DNA from 3 places in the Micromonospora sp. CPCC 205546 genome. Region 1 is predicted to be linked to each of the others. Evidence: riboswitches for the same ligand, from Rfam matches in the RefSeq annotation. Region 1 holds a riboswitch; each other region holds the start of a gene.
What was found. A riboswitch is a leader RNA that binds a small molecule or an ion and turns the genes downstream of it on or off. The one in region 1 is predicted to bind cobalamin.

Region 2: another riboswitch for cobalamin. It lies ahead of bluB (5,6-dimethylbenzimidazole synthase); the one in region 1 lies ahead of V6U77_RS04130 (ABC transporter substrate-binding protein).
Region 3: another riboswitch for cobalamin. It lies ahead of cobN (cobaltochelatase subunit CobN); the one in region 1 lies ahead of V6U77_RS04130 (ABC transporter substrate-binding protein).

The regions. Positions count from the first base shown of each region.
Region 1 covers NZ_JBAKHL010000005.1:72,314-77,712, forward strand. The annotation lists gene V6U77_RS04120 (ABC transporter ATP-binding protein) at 1-390, opposite strand, end outside; gene V6U77_RS04125 (FecCD family ABC transporter permease) at 390-1,532, opposite strand; gene V6U77_RS04130 (ABC transporter substrate-binding protein) at 1,538-2,551, opposite strand; cobalamin riboswitch at 2,581-2,761, opposite strand; gene V6U77_RS04135 (ABC transporter ATP-binding protein) at 2,837-3,508, opposite strand; gene V6U77_RS04140 (ABC transporter ATP-binding protein) at 3,508-4,632, opposite strand; gene V6U77_RS04145 (ABC transporter permease) at 4,629-5,399, opposite strand, start outside.
Region 2 covers NZ_JBAKHL010000004.1:264,650-270,048, reverse strand. The annotation lists partial or broken gene V6U77_RS03305 (LysM peptidoglycan-binding domain-containing protein) at 1-179, shown strand, start outside; gene V6U77_RS03300 (Rieske 2Fe-2S domain-containing protein) at 628-1,479, opposite strand; gene bluB (5,6-dimethylbenzimidazole synthase) at 1,586-2,209, opposite strand; cobalamin riboswitch at 2,260-2,434, opposite strand; gene V6U77_RS03290 (EamA family transporter) at 2,557-3,474, shown strand; gene V6U77_RS03285 (crotonase/enoyl-CoA hydratase family protein) at 3,517-4,281, shown strand; gene V6U77_RS03280 (discoidin domain-containing protein) at 4,421-5,399, opposite strand, start outside.
Region 3 covers NZ_JBAKHL010000006.1:17,883-23,281, reverse strand. The annotation lists gene V6U77_RS04995 (MFS transporter) at 1-685, shown strand, start outside; cobalamin riboswitch at 1,304-1,433, shown strand; gene cobN (cobaltochelatase subunit CobN) at 1,855-5,399, shown strand, end outside.

The DNA of each region.
Region 1 (5,399 bases):
GTACCCGTCCAGGTCCACCCGGGCCAGCGCGTCCGCCGCGGCGACCCGGTCGGCGGCGCTGTCGGACCAGCGCGAGCCGCGGTGGGGCGTACGGCCGAGCAGCACCACCTCGCCGACGCTGAGGTCCAGGTCGGTGTCGGCGTGCTGGGCGAGCAGGGCGGCCCGGCGGGCCAGCGTGACGCGGGGCAGGCTGGCGACGTCGTCGCCGTCGACGGTGACCAGCCCGGCGTCCGGTGCGGCGAGCCGCGCGACGATCCGCAGCAGGGTGGTCTTGCCGCAGCCGTTGGGACCGAGCAGCCCGACGAGGCTGCCCGCCGGCACCGCGCAGGTGACGTCGTCGAGGATCCGCCGGGCCGCGACGGACCAGGACACGCCGGTGACGGTGAGCATCAGTCACGCACCTTCCGGCGGTGCAGCAGCACCACGAAGGCGGGCACCCCGAGCAGCGCCGTCAGCACGCCCACCGGCAGTTCCCGGGGCGCGAACAGGGTCCGCGCGGCGGTGTCCACCCAGACCAGGAAGATCGCCCCGGCGAGGACGGCGACGGGCAGCAGTCGCCGGTGGTCCGCCCCGGTGAGGAACCGGGCGGCGTGCGGCAGGATCAGCCCCACGAAGCCCACCGCGCCACTGACGGCGACCAGCGTCGCCGTGAGCAGCGCGGTGGCGACCAGCAGCAGCCACCGGACCCGGGTGACGGCGACGCCGAGGCTCGCTGCGGCGTCCTCGCCGAAGGCGAACGCGTTGAGCGTGCGGGCGTACGCCGCCACCAGGGCGAGCACGGCGGCCAGGACCGGCACGGCCCACGCCAGGGCGGTCCAGTCGACGCGGGCCAACGAGCCGGAGAGCCAGAAGGTGATGCTCTGGGTGGCGTGCGGATCGGCGACCCAGATGATGACGAACGAGGTCGCCGCCCCGCAGAGCTGCGCGACGGCCACCCCGGCCAGCACCACCCTGGTGGGCGCCAGCGCGGCCCGCCGGCCGGCCACCACGGCCACGACCGCGAACGCGGCCAGCGCCCCGGCGAAGGCGCCCCCGGTGAGCGCGGCGACCCCACCGCCGAAGCCCAGGACGAGGACCGCGACCGCGCCGAGCGACGCCCCGGAGGAGACCCCCAGCAGGTACGGGTCGGCGAGCGGGTTGCGGGTGACGGTCTGCATCACCGCGCCGACGGCCGCCAGCCCGCCCCCCACGGCGGCGGCCCCCAGCACCCGGGGCAGGCGCAGCCGCCAGACGATGTGCTCGCGCAGCAGCGGCACCTCCGCGTGCGGGAGTCCCAGGCGGTCGGCCACGACCGACCAGACCGCCCACACGGGGATGTCGGCCGGCCCGACGGTGACGGCCACGCCGATCGACACGACCAGACCCGCCAGCAGGGCCACCAGCAGCGCCGCCAGGCCGACCGGGTGCGCCGCGCGGAACCCGGCGTGACGCACGGCTCCGGGGCCGCCTGGCCGGGCCGGGGCGGCGGCGGGGCCACCGGTCCGGTCGGCGGCGGCGGGCCGGGTCGGGTCGGCGGCGGTGCGGCGGACCACGGCGGTCAGCGGTCCGCCCCGGCGGGGAGCTGCGCCACGCCCGCGGCCAGCGCCTCGACGCCGAGCACGACGCGTACCCCGGCGGAGGTGGACGAGAACGGGATGACGACGAAGCGTTGCCCGGCCACGGCGGGCAGGTCCTTCAGGCTGGGATGCCGGGCCAGGAAGGCCCGCTTCGCGGCGGCCGGGTCCCAGCCCGCGTCGACCAGCACGATCGCGCCGGGATCGCGGTCCACGACCGACTCCCAACTGGTGTCGGCCCAGCCGCCGGAGAGGTCGCCGAACGCGTTGCGTACCCCGACCGCCGACATGATCATTCCGGGGCTGCCGCAGCAGGCCCCCACGCTGGGGGCGTCGCTGCCGGCGTCCCACCAGAGCACCGACACGTCCCGCGCGGCGCCGACGCGGGCGACGGCCGTGGCGACGCGGGCCCGCTGGTCGGCGATGAGCTTCTCGGCCCGCTCCGGCACCCCGAAGACGGCCGCCACGTCCCGGATCTCGGCGAACACGTCCTCGACGGTCAGCTTCGCCGGCCGGTGCTGCTTGGGGCACCCCGCCGGCGAGAGGTACGTGTCGACGCCGAGTGCCGCCAGCGCGGCACGGTCGCCGACCCCCTCGTCGCCGAAGGCGCTGTGGAACGAGGCGTAGACGAAGTCCGGCGCCGCCTCCAGCAGCTTCTCCTTCGCCGGGTACTTGTCCGACAGCACCGGCACGGCGGCGTACGCGGCCGCGTGCTCGGGCAGGATCGCGTCGTCCAGGTACGCCGTGCCGGCCATGCGGTCGCCGAGGCCGAGGGCCAGCATGATCTCCGTGGCGGGCTGGTTCAGCGTCACCGCGCGCTCGGGCGGGGCGGCGACGCTGACCGGCGTACCGCAGTTGGTCAGCGTGACGGGGGCAGCCGACGGCGACGCCGTCGTGGCCGGATCGTCCGTGGCGCAGCCGCCGAGCAGGACGACGAGAACGGACAGGGGCGCGGCAACGCGCCGGGACAGGGTGGACCGCACAGCGCGCACGCGCATCGGGACCGCCTTCCAACACCTCGTGGACGGGTCATCGCTGTGCCGTGGCCGGTCTCCTGGCTGACGGGAGGTGCGTCCGTGGCCGGCCTTCCCAGGCGCATGGCGCCCAGTGACCTCGTACGACGAGGGCCGCGAACTTCCCGATCACAGTGGCGAGGGCCGCACCGGTCTTGCACCGGCTTCCCGAGCACCACGGCAGGGTCACCCTAGCGGCCGGCCCGCCCGGAAGTCACGGTGACGAACACCATGAGGGACGGTCGCGCCCCCGGGCGGTCGCCGGCGCGGTCAGGACCGGGGCGCAGACGGCAGGTCGACCACCCGGGTGGCCCAGCGGGCCATCAGCGCCGGGTCGTGGGTGATGAGCAGGACCCCGGCGGCGTGCTGCCGCTGGTAGTCGGTGACGACGGCCGCAAGGTGCGCCTGGGTGGAGGCGTCGAGCATGGCGGTGGCCTCGTCGCAGAGCAGGTAGTCCGGCCGGTGCACGAGGGCGCGGGCGAGGCAGGCACGTTGCAGCTGCCCGTCGCTGACGGCGTGGGGGCGGCGGGCCAGCAGGTCGGGCGTGAGGCCGACGAGGTCGGCCAGCTCCGCCGCCCGGGCCCGCGCCTGCGCCTCGGGCGTGCCGGTGGCGCGCAGCGGTTCGGCGATGATGTCGGCGAGGCCCAGCCGGGGGTCGGTGGCGGCGCGGGGGCTCTGGAACAGGATCGCGACGCGGGTGCGGACGGCGGCGGGCAGCCGGTGCCGGGCGCCCGCCACCCGGTGGCCGTCGAGGGTGACGTGCCCGGCCTCGGGGGCGTGCAGCAGGGCCAGCACCCGGGCGAGGGTGGACTTGCCGCTGCCCGAGGGCCCGCGCAGGCCCACCGTCTCGCCGGGGGCGACGCACAGGTCGACGCCGTCGAGGACGCGCCGGCCGCCGAAGGAGACCGCGACCTCGTGGGCCGCGAGCGCGGTGCTGGTCATCACGGCGCTCCGAGGGTCAGCGGGTGGTGGCAGGCGACCCGGGCCGGGGCGCCCGCAAAGGGCGCGGGCGGGGTGCGGCAGACGTCGGTGGCGCGGTCGCAGCGCGGGGCGAAGGCGCAGCCGGGAGGCAGGTCGGTGAGCATCGGCGGGTGGCCGGGGACAGGCCGGAAGGCCCGCTCGGGCAGGGCGTCGAGCAGGCCGGCGGTGTACGGGTGGGCGGGCGCCGCGAACAACTCGCCCGTCGGCCGCCGTTCCACGATCCGGCTGGCGTACATGACGGCGACCGTGTCGGCGATCCGGCGGGCGGCGGCCAGGTCGTGGGTGATGAGCAGGACCGCGCCGCCGGCGTCACAGCGACGGCGCAGCAGGTCGAGGGTGTGGTCGACCAGCGGCCGGTCGAGGCCGGTGGTGGGTTCGTCGGCGAGCAGCAGCGGCGGATCGGGGGCGAGGGCGAGGGCGGTGGCCAGGCGCTGCGCCATGCCGCCGGAGAGTTCGTGGGGATGGCGGTCGAGGTCGGCGGGGTCGAGGCCGACGTCGGCGGCCACCCGCTCGGCGGCTGCGGGCGCCTCGCGCCGGGTGCGCCCGTGGGCGCGCAGGGTCTCCTCCAGCAGCCGGCGGCCCGTACGCACGGGGTTCAGCGCGGTGGCGGGGCTCTGCGGCACCAGCCCGACCACGCGACCGCGTACGGCGCGGGCGAGGTGGCGCTCGGAGGAGCCGACCAGGTCGTGCTTCTCCCCGGTGGGCGGGCGCAGCCGCGCCTGGCCCGTGACGGTGGCGTTGCCGGGGAGCAGGCCGAGCAGGGCGTGCGCGAGCACCGACTTGCCGCAGCCGGACTCCCCGACGACCGCGAGGAGTTCCCCCGGGTGGACGGTCAGGTGCAGGTCGGTGACGGCCTGCACCACGGCGTCGCGGAGCTGGAAGCGGACGGTGAGCCCGTCGACCTCCAGCAGGCCGGGCCGGCCGTCGCCGGTGCCGGCCGGGCCACCGGAGCCGGCCGCGGTGGCGGTGTCCGGCGCGGTGGCGGTGTACGGCGCGCTGGTGGTGTCCGGCGCGGCGGCGGTGCCGGCCGGGGCGACGCTGGTGGTGCCGGCCGGGACGGGCGCAGGCTCGCGGGTGGTGGTCACAGGTTCAGCTCCGCTCGTACGCGCGGGTCGAGGCGGTCGCGCCAGCGGCCGGTGAGTGCGGCCAGGGCCAGCGTGACGACGACGAGGAGCAGGCCGGGCACGATGCTGGCCCACCAGGCGCCGGTGAGCAGGGACCGTTGCCCGTCGTTGATCATGTTGCCGATCGAGGCCAGGTGCGGGGGCAGTCCCAGGCCGAGGAAGGACAGCGCGGTCTCGTGCCAGACGGCGTGCGGCACCATCAGCGTGGTGGCCAGCGCCAGCCGGGGCAGCACGTGCGGGAGCAGGTGCCGGGTGATCACGCGGGTGCGGCTGGCCCCGCCGGAGATCGCGGCGTCGATGAACGGCCGGGTACGCAGGCTGAGCAGCTCCGAGCGGACGATGCGGGCGGTGGAGAGCCAGTGCGTCAGCCCGATCGACAGGATCACCGCGCCCAGGCTCGGCCGCAGCATCGCGACGATGAAGATGCCCAGCAGCAGGTGCGGCAACGCCGCGATGGTGTCGACCACCCGCATCAGCACGCGGTCGACCCAGCCCCCGAGGGTGCCGGCCACCGCGCCGACGAGCCCGCCGATCACGGTGGCGACGAGCGCGGCGACGGCGCCGACGAGCAGCGAGACCCGCAGGCCGTAGAGGCTGCGGTGGGCCACGTCGCGCCCCAGGTCGTCGGTGCCGGCCGGGTGCGCCCAGGAGGGCGCGAGCCGGGTGCGGGCCAGCTCCACCGCGCTCTCGTCGAGCGGCCAGAGGACGGGGGCGAGCAGGCAGGCCAG
Region 2 (5,399 bases), on a different contig from region 1:
GCGCCGGTCAGGCCCCGACGCTGACGGTGGGAGCCGCCCGGGCCGGCGAGCCCGACCGGGTGAACCGGCCCCTCGCGGTCTCCGCGGTCCTGGCGGTGGCGAGCATCGTCGGCGCGCAGATCGGCGCGGTCCTGGGCCTACGCCGCCGACCGGGTTACGTACCGGCCGGGGCGGCACGGGCCACGGCCGCCGCGCGCCGTGGCACCACCGCGCGCCGTGGCACCACGACCGGGCGCGGCGCGGGTCGCCGGGACACCGGCACCACCCCGCGCGGCAGCGCGATCGGAGCCGACCGGAGCGGTACTGACACCGACGACCGGGAACCCGCACACCCGACCGGTCACGGCTCCGCGTCCCCGGGCGGCAACGAGCGCGCGGGCGCGCCCCTCCCCGGCACGGCCCCCGGCACCCACGACGGCGGGCTGGCCGGCCACGACCGGTCACACCCGCACCCGACCCGCGACACCCCGATCGGCCGTCACCGCCGCCTCTGACCACACCCCCGCTCGGGTGATCAAGAGGTTCGGGCACGGCAGGAGATCGAACCCGACCCGAACCTCTTGATCGACAGCGGAAGCCGGGACCGGAGAGCGCCGGGTCGGGGAACGTTGGGTTGGAGCGCGCCCGTCAGGGGAGGCGGGTCTCCAGGACGCCGTCGACGACGCGGGTCGGCAGGACCTGCTGGTCGTTGCCGGACGGGCCGTGCACGACCTCGCCCCCGTTGAGGCGGAACGCGCTGCCGTGCCACGGGCACACCACGCACGCGTGCCCGTCGATCTCCTGCACCTCGCCCTCGCCCAGCGGGCCGCTCTGGTGCGGACAGCGCTCCAGCATGACGGTGACCTCGTCGCCGTGCCGGTAGAGGATCACCGAGACGTCGTCGACCTCCCGCGTGATCAGCTGCCGCTCCGGCAGGGCGGACATGTCGGCGATGGAGTGCCAGCCGTCGCTCATCCGGTGCAGCTCGGAGATGCTCTGGTTGACCTGCGCGCCCTGCTTGTACGCCAGGTGCCCGCCGATGTAGGCCCCCATGCTCGCGGCGCCCAGCCCGAGGAAGCCGAGCGTCCGGCCGAGGTTGTGCCGGCCGGCCATCCGGGCGGCCACCGAGCCGGCGTAGAACGCCAGGCCGACGCTGTTGGACGCGGCGTGCACCAGGCCGACGCGGCGCTGGTCACGGGCCAGGGCCGCCCAGTCGTTGAGGCCGGCGACCGCGGCCGGGAGGGCGCTGACGGTGCCCACCGCGCACAGGGTGGTGGCGGCCCGGCGCTGCCCCGGCATGAGGTCCAGCACCGCCGTGCTGATCCACGCGCCGACCGGCACCTGCACCATCGCCGGATGCAGCGGATGGCCCAGCCAGACGCCGTGCAGCAGGTCGCGGACCCGCTGCGGTCGGAGGGTGGCCTGGACGGCGCGCTGCAACCGGTCGCCGACCCGGTCCAGACCGGATGCCTGCTCGATCTTCGTCAAGAGTGCTCGCACCCGTACCGACTTCCCGGCAGGAGCCGTCGCAAACCGGGCGGCGGTGACGGATCCGCAGCGGTACGTGATCAGGGCCCCGCCGGCCCGTAACGGGACGCCCCGCCGGTCAGCGTGCCGACCAGCGGTCGTGGTGGATCGCGTCGGCCAGTGGGCGTTTCTGCCGCCAGCCGTGCCGGGCCAGGTCCGGTACGGACTCGAAGTGGGTGACCGGCCCGAGGCAGAGCCACGCCACCGGTCGGATCCCGTCGGGGATGCCGAGCAGCTCGGCGAGCCACGGCTCCCGGTAGAACGACACCCAGCCCACCCCGAGCCCCTCGGCGGTCGCGGCGAGCCAGAGGTTCTCGATGGCGAGGCAGGTCGAGTAGAGCCCGGTGTCGGCGATGGCGTGCCGGCCGAGTACGGCGGGGCCGCCCCGGGCCTGGTCGTGGGTGACCACCACCGACAGGGTCGACTCCAGGACCCCGTCGATCTTGATGCGGGCGAACCGCTCGGCCGCCTCCCCGTCGAGCGTCGCCGCGAAGGCGTCCCGCTCGGTGTGGACGTGCTCGTGGAACCGGCGACGCAGCTCCGGGTCGCGCACCACGACGAAGTCCCAGGGCTGCGAGTAGCCGACGCTCGGCGCGGCGTGCGCCGCCGACAGCACCCGGTGCAGCGTCTCCTCCGGCACCGGCGCGCCGGTGAACTGGGCGCGTACGTCCCGGCGGCGGTGGATGACGTCGTACAGATCCAAGGCAGGCTCCCGCTGCGCTCGGCCCACGCCACACCGGACGCGGGCACCGGACGCGAGGCCGGTCTTCGGACTCCCGGATCGACGCCTGGCCGTCCGCCTTCCCGGCCCGGGCGGGCCAGTGGCTGCGCGTACGCGTGGACGGTGGCTCCCCGGTCACCGCGGCGGGCCCGTGCCGGATTCGCACCGGCTTCCCGATTCTCCCCGCTCGCGCGGGGCACCTCACATGATCGTGCCGTCGGGGATGCTAGCGCCGCCCGGCCCGCCCCGGCCCGGCGGGCCGCGCGGCGCGCCCACAGGCAGTGGAAATCCGGTCGCGGGCCGCGCGTTCCGGGACCACTGTGGTCCGGGTGTACGCACTCTCCTCCCGCCCGCTGCCGGCCGGTCGACCGGCGACCCGACTGACCCTCGCGCTGGGGCAGCCCCGGGCCGTGCCGCCCCCGCTGCTGATGCTGCTCGGCATGCTCTCCACCCAGGTCGGGGCGGCCGTCGCCAAGCAGCTCTTCGGCAGCACCAGCGCGGGCGGCACCACCACCCTGCGGCTCGGCTTCGCCGCGCTCGTCCTGCTGGTCCTGGTCCGGCCGGGGCTGCGCCTGGGCTGGCGTACCGCCGGTCTGGTCGGGGCGTTCGGGCTGGCCCTGGCGGTGATGAACCTCGCCTTCTACGCGGCCCTGGAACGGGTGCCGCTCGGCGTCGCGGTCACCATCGGCTTCGCCGGGCCGCTGCTGGTGTCGCTCGCCGGCAGCCGCCGGCCCGCCGACGTGGCGTGGGCGGGGCTGGCCGGCGGCGGGGTGCTGCTGATCAGCGGGCTCGGCGGGACGGGGGTGGACCGGCTGGGGCTGCTGTGCTGCGTGGCCGTCGCGGTCGGCTGGGCCGGCTACGTCCTGCTCGGCAAGGCGGTCAGCGCCCGGGTGCCGGGCAGCCGGGGCCTCGCGCTGGGGATGGCCGTCGCCGCGCTGGCCGTGCTGCCGTTCGGGGTCTCCGGCAGCGGTACGGCCCTGCTCGACCCGTGGACCCTCGCGCTGGGCGCGGCGGTGGCGCTGCTGTCGTCGGTGCTGCCGTACTCGGCGGAGATGGCGGCGCTGCGGCGGATGCCGGCCCGGGTCTTCGCGATCCTGCTCAGCCTGGAGCCGGCGATCGGCGCGCTGGTCGGGCTGGTCCTGCTGGGCGAGCTGCTGGCCTGGACGCAGGCGGCCGGGGTGGCCTGTGTGGTCGGCGCCGCGCTGGGCGCCACCCTGGTCCGCCCGGCCCGACCCGCCGCGCGCTGACGCCCCTGGCGCCGCCGGCACCGCCGGGGGCATGCTGTCGGGATGGGGGTACGCGTCGAACGCGCCGCGGCGGTGACCACGGTGATCCTGGACCGCCCGGCGGCCCGCAACGCGGTCGACGGGCCGACGGCCCGGGCGCTGGCCGACGCCTTCCGCGCCTTCGAGGCCGATCCCGACGCCTGCGTGGCCGTGCTCTGGGGGGCCGGCGGCACGTTCTGCGCCGGGGCCGACCTGAAGGCCATCGGCACCCCGAGCGGCAACCGGGTCGAGGCGCAGGGGGACGGCCCGATGGGTCCGACCCGGATGACGCTGGGCAAGCCGGTGATCGCCGCGATCTCCGGTCACGCGGTGGCCGGCGGGTTGGAGCTGGCGCTCTGGTGCGACCTGCGGGTCGCCGAGTCCGACGCGGTGCTCGGGGTGTTCTGCCGCCGCTGGGGGGTGCCGCTGATCGACGGGGGCACGGTCCGGCTGCCCCGGCTGATCGGCGAGAGCCGGGCGATGGACCTGATCCTCACCGGCCGGCCGGTGCCGGCCGAGGAGGCGTACGCCATGGGGTTGGTCAACCGGCTGGTCGCGCCGGGCGAGTCCCGGGCGGCGGCCGAGCGGCTGGCCGCCGAGATCGCCCGGCACCCGCAGACCTGCCTGCGCAACGACCGGGCGGCGCTGCTCGCCGGCGCCGGCCTGCCCGAGCCTGAGGCGATGGCGGGCGAGCTGGCGTACGGGATGGAGTCGCTGGCCGCCGACGCGGCGGCCGGCGCGGCCCGGTTCGCCGCCGGCGCGGGCCGGCACGGCGCCCCGGCCCACTGACCGGGGCGGAGTCCCGGCCGGCGCGTGGCCCGGCCGACGGGGCCGGCGGGAGGCCCGACGGGCCGGGCGGTGCGGCCACCGGGTGTCCAGTGGCCGCACCGCCCGGGAGACCGGCCGCCGCCCGGGCGACCGGGGTGGGTCAGTTGCGGTTGATGACGAACGTCGAGGTGGTGTTCTGGATGTCCACCGCGTTGTTGCTCAGGCGGAGGTTGTTGAAGGTGACCGACCCGACGGCCGGGCCCTGCCCCGCCTCCGGCATCTGGTTGGCCCAGATGCCGAAGCCGGACTTCGCGTCGTAGGCGTCACCGCTCTTGCGGGCGCCGCTGATGGAGACGTTGGTGAAGACCGTGTCGGTGATCGGGAACTGCGGCTGCCCACCGACGTAGTTGGTCTGGAACATGATGCCGCTGTAGGTCGGGTCGACGATGTCGACGTCGCTGACCCGGATGCCCTGGAACACCTTCGAGGCGGAGAAGACCCAGATCGCCGGGAAGGTCTGCGCGCCCCAGAAGTGCCCGCCGGCCCGCACGATCGAGATGTTCTCGAACCGCGTGGGCGGGCTGGCGCCGAAGCCGTTCATCGGGTAGCCGAAGTCGAGCGAGCTGATGGTGATGCCGGAGTAGACCAGCGTGTCCGCGATGTAGATGTTGCGGAACGTGTTGCCGTAGCCGCCGTAGACGGCCACGCCGGCGGCCCGCCAGGTCAGGGTCGAGGTCAGGTTCTCGTAGACGTTGTCCTTCATGTCCGCGCCGCCCGCGTCGATCGCCGAGAACAGCGCGAAGCTGTCGTCGCCGGTGGCCCGGGCGTCGTTGTTGCTGACCAGGTTGTTGGTGCTCCCGTTGGTCATGTTGATGCCGTCGGCGAACATGTTCCGGATCCGGGAGTTCTTGATGGTCATGTGGTCGGTGTTCGCGCCCCAGTAGAGGCACACCATGTGCTCGTTCCAGATGTTGTCGATCACGATGTTCGACACGTTGGAGAAGTCGAACACCTTGCCCGGCCCGTCGATGCGTGACGTGTAGTTGCCGAAGTAGGCGAAGTTCGCGAACGACGATCCGGCCGCCGAGTTCTCGGCCCGGAAGCCGATGTCGGTGTTGTCCTGGCCGGACGGCGCGTTG
Region 3 (5,399 bases), on a different contig from region 1:
GCTGAGTCTGGCCCGCCCTGGCCCGGGCCCGGGACGGTCGGGCGCCGACAGGGACGGGAGGAGCGCCGCCGTCGACCCGGCCAGGCGCGGGGCGCTCGCCGGGCTGCGGTGGCTGGCCCGGCAGCCCGTGCTCCGTACGCTGGTGGTCGTCGGCGCGGCGGTCGCCGCCGCGGACAGCGCCTGGTTCGCGATCTTCGTGCTGTACGCGCGGCAGAGCCTCGGTCTCGGCGCGCTCGGCTTCGGCCTGCTGCTGGCGACCGGCGCGGCCGGCGGGCTCGCCGGCTCCCTCGTCGCCGACCGGCTGATCGGCCGGCTCCGGCACCGTGCCGTGCTGACCTGGTCGATGGCGGTCACGGCCGGGACGCCGGCCCTCCTGGCCGTCGCGCCGCACCGGATCGCCGCGGTGGCGGTCGTCGTCACCACCAGCGCGTCGTTCGCGGTCCTCAACGTGGCCGCGCTGTCGGTCCGGCAACGCCTCGTGCCCGGCGACCTGCTCGGTCGGGTGGTCGCCGCCTCCCGGATGCTCTCCTACGGCTGCGCCGCGCTCGGGGCGCTCGCCGGCGGGGCGCTGGCCGCCGGCCTGGGCATGCGGGCACCCTTCCTGTTCAGCGCGACGGTGGCGGTCGCCGCGACCGCCGCCTGGTACGTCGCGTCCCGCCCCGCCGCGTCGGGTGACCCGGCCTGACAGGGGGAGGACGCCCGCCGTCAGGCGCGCTCGCGGCGCCCGAGTCGGACGAGCCGCGCCACGAGCACGGCGGTGGACCCCAGCGTCGACGGGGTGACCCGGCGGGAGCGGGAGGTGTTGACGTTGATCACCCGGGGGATGTCCAGCGCCGAGATCGAGCGGCACCCGCACCTCAGCCGGGGGCACCGTGAGGACGCACATCGGCCGGTTGCTGACGAAGCTGGCCGCCCCCGACCGGGCGCAACTGGTCACCGCGGGCTACGAATCGGGGCTCGCCGACCGGTGAGCCGACGTCGACCGTGGTCGAGGTCCCCGTCATCACGTCGGGCGGGCGGGGACGGTTCCCGGCCGCCGTAGCCTGCCTGCTGGGGAGCGGAACGGCGCGCGGGCGCCGGGGTGCGCGCACGTGCCGGGACGCCCGGCGCGTGCGCGTTCCGGGGCCACCGTCGCCGTATTCGGCGGCCCGGACATGACATTGGCCGACGACAATGTGAAAGGCGTTCCCGAATGAACGGCCTGATCGTTCCTCGTCGATCGATGCGAGGCGTCGTGGGTCGGGGTGGGGTGGCGTTGACCGGCGGCCCGGGGTGTGGCAGCATTCGCGGCCTGACGGCAGTGAAGGAAGCCGGTGCGATTCCGGCGCGGTCCCGCCACTGTCACCGGGGAGCGATCCCCCCTCGTGAGTCACGACCGTGCGTGCGCGGTTGGAAGGCCGGGGGAGAGCGTCGATCCGGGAGCCAGGATACTTCGGCCGTCGGAGTGACCCCAGGGCGTGGACACCCGAGGAGGACCCGATGACGCACCGCGTCTCCCCCATCGACGATCATCGTCGCATCGTGCCCGGCCGTGACGGCGGCTGCGCGCCCGGCGGCCGCTCCGCAGGCGGCCGCATCCCCGCACCGCCGGTCGGCCGGCCCGCCACGCACCCCACGGCCCGAACCGCGCCCGCCGTCGGTCGCCCGGCACCCGGGCGCTCCCGCACCGTGACCGGCCGGGTCGCTCCCGGGCGCGCCCTCGCCGCCTGCCGCTGACGCCAGCGCCGCGCCGCCCGACCCCGCCGGTGAGCCGGTGAGCCGGCCACCGGCGCGTCGTACCCGCTGAACCGCGCCCATCCCCGCATCGCCCGGTCGTCCCCGCGTCGACCCGGGCGTCACTCTCCGGAGCCGTCCGTGCGCATCCTGCTGCTCTCCACCGCCGACACCGACCTGCTGGCCGCCCGCGCCAGCGACGCCGACTACCGGCTGGCGAACCCCGCCCGCGTCGCCGCTGACGCCGTGCCGGGCCTGCTCGACGGCGTCGACCTCGCCGTCGTACGCCTGCTCGGCGGCCGGCAGGCGTGGCCGGACGGGCTGGCCGCGGTGCTGGCCTCCGGCGTGCCGACGGTCGTGCTCGGCGGCGAGAACGTGCCGGACGCGGAGCTGATGGCGGCCTCCACCGTGGCCTCCGGGGTGGCGACCCAGGCCCTGACCTACCTGGTCGAGGGCGGGCCGGAGAACCTCGCCCAGCTCGCCCGGTTCCTCTCCGACACGGTGCTGCTCACCGGTGAGGGATTCGACGCGCCCACGCGCACCCCGACGTACGGCATCCACGGGGAGCGAACCGCGCGGCCGGACCGGCCGACCGTCGGCATCGTCTTCTACCGGGCGCACGCCCTGGCCGGGAACACCGGGTTCGTCGACGTCCTCGCCGACGCGGTCGACGCGGCCGGCGGCGACCCGCTGCCCATCTACTGCGGCTCGCTGCGCGGCCTGACCGCCGGCGCGGGGCCGCTCGGGCTCTTCGCCCGCTGCGACGCCCTGCTGGTCACCGTGCTCGCCGCCGGCGGCACGGTCGCCGCCGACGCCTCCGGCGGAGGCGACGAGGACGCCTGGGACGTGGGCGCGCTCGCCGCCCTGGACGTGCCGGTGATCCAGGCGCTCTGCCTGACCAGCACCCGGGAGCAGTGGGCCGGCAGCGACGCCGGGCTCTCCCCGCTGGACGCCGCGATGCAGGTGGCGATCCCCGAGTTCGACGGCCGGATCGTCACCGTGCCGTTCTCGTTCAAGAAGATCGACGCCGACGGGCTCTCCACCTACGCGGCCGACCCGGAGCGGGCCGCCCGGGTGGCCGGCATCGCCGTGCGGCACGCCCGGCTGCGGCACGTGCCGCAGGCCGACAAGCGGCTCGCCGTGGTGCTCAGCTCCTACCCGACGAAGCACTCCCGGGTCGGCAACGCCGTCGGCCTGGACACCCCCGCCTCGGCGGTGCGGCTGCTCGCCGCCCTCGCGAAGGCCGGCTACGACCTCGGCGACGCCCCGGCACCCGACGACGGCGACGCGCTCATCCACGCCCTCATCGCCGCCGGCGGCCACGACGTCGAGTGGCTCACCCAGGAACAGCTCGGCGCCGCCGAGGCGCGGGTGCCGGGCGAGACGTACCGGCGCTGGTTCGCGCAGGTGCCGGCGGAGCTGCGGGAACGGATGCTCGCCCACTGGGGCGAGCCGCCCGGCGGGCTCTACACCGACGGCGGCGACATCGTGCTCGCCGGGCTGCGCTTCGGCAACGTGGTGCTGCTGATCCAGCCGCCACGCGGCTTCGGGGAGAACCCGATCGCGATCTACCACGACCCGGACCTGCCGCCCAGCCATCACTACCTGGCCGCGTACCGCTGGCTGGCCGCGCCCGTGGACGACGGCGGGTTCGGCGCGGACGCCGTGGTGCACCTGGGCAAGCACGGCACCCTGGAGTGGCTGCCCGGCAAGGGCCTCGGGCTGGCCGCCGGCTGCGCCCCCGACGCCGTCCTCGGCGACCTGCCGCTGGTCTACCCGTTCATCGTCAACGACCCCGGGGAGGGCACGCAGGCCAAGCGGCGCGCGCACGCCGTGGTCGTCGACCACCTGGTGCCGCCGATGGCCCGCGCCGAGACGTACGGCGAGCTGGCGAAGCTGGAGCAGCTGCTCGACGAGTACGCCACCGTGCAGGCCCTCGACCCGGCCAAGGTGCCGACCCTGCGGGCCCAGATCTGGGAGCTGGTACGCGCCGCCGAGCTGCACCACGACCTGCACGCCGAGCGGATGCCCGACGCCGACGACTTCGACGACTTCGTGCTGCACCTCGACGGCTACCTGTGCGAGGTCAAGGACGTGCAGATCCGCGACGGCCTGCACGTGCTCGCCGCCGCGCCCACCGGCGAGGCCCGGGTCAACCTCGTGCTCGCCGTGCTGCGCGCCCCGCAGGTCTGGGGCGGCGCCCGCGCGCTGCCCGGCCTGCGGCAGGCGCTGGCCGGCGCGTACGGGCTGGACGAGCAGGCGCTGCTCGCCGAGCCGGGCCGGCGGCTCACCGTGCCCGAGGCGCTGACCGAGACCGTGGACGGGCCGGGCGTGACCGCCGCCGACGCGGTCGACCTGATCGAGGCCCTGGCCCGTCGGCTGGTCGTCGGCATGGAGACCCTCGGCTGGGACGCCGACGCGGTCGACGCGGTGGTCGAGGAGGTGGCCGGGCGGGCCGTGCCGGATGCCGCCGCGGTGCTCCGCTTCGCCGCCACCGAGCTGGTGCCCCGGCTGGACCGTACGACCGACGAGATCGACCGGGTGGTGGGCGCGCTCGACGGGCGGTTCGTGCCGCCCGGCCCGTCCGGCTCGCCCACCCGGGGGCTGGTCAACGTGCTCCCCACCGGCCGCAACTTCTACTCCGTCGACCCGAAGGCCGTCCCGAGCCGCAACGCCTGGGACGTCGGCGTGGCCCTGGCCGACTCGCTGCTCGCCCGGCACCTCGCCGACACCGGGGAGTACCCGCGCTCGGTGGGGCTCACCGTCTGGGGCACCAGCGCCATGCGCACCCAGGGCGACGACATCGCCGAGGTGCTCGCCCTGCTCGGCTGCCGCCCGACGTGGGACGACCGGTCCCGCCGGGTCACCGGCGTCGAGGTGGTGCCGACGGCGGAGCTGGGCCGGCCCCGCATCGACGTGACCGTGCGTATCTCCGGCTTCTTCCGCGACGCCTTCCCGCACGTGGTCGCGCTCATCGACGACGCCGTACGGCTGGTGGCCGCCCTCGACGAGCCCGCCGAGGAGAACTTCGTGCGGGCGCACGTCGCCGCCGACCTCGCCGAGCACGGCGACGAGCGGCGGGCCACCGCCCGCGTCTTCGGCTCGAAGCCGGGCGCGTACGGTGCCGGGCTGCTGCCGCTGATCGACGCCCGCAACTGGCGCAGCGACGCCGACCTCGCCGAGGTGTACGCCGTCTGGGGCGGCTACGCCTACGGCCGGGGGCTGGACGGGCGGGAGGCGCGCGCCGACATGGAACGCTCCTTCGCCCGGATCGCCGTGGCCGTGAAGAACCAGGACACCCGCGAGCACGACATCGTCGACTCCGACGACTACTTCCAGTACCACGGCGGGATGGTGGCGATGGTCCGCCACCTGACCGGCGCCGCCCCGGCCGCGTACGTGGGGGACTCGGCGATGCCGCACGACGTGCGCACCCGCACCCTCGGCGAGGAGACCCGGCGGGTGTTCCGGGCCCGGGTGGTCAACCCGAAGTGGATCGCCGCGATGCGCCGGCACGGCTACAAGGGCGCCTTCGAGCTGGCCGCCACCGTCGACTACCTGTTCGGCTACGACGCCACCGCCGGCGTGGTGGACGACTGGATGTACGAGCACCTGGCCGCCGCGTACGTCTTCGACGACACCACCCGGGAGTTCCTGGAGCGGTCCAACCCGTGGGCGCTGCGCGG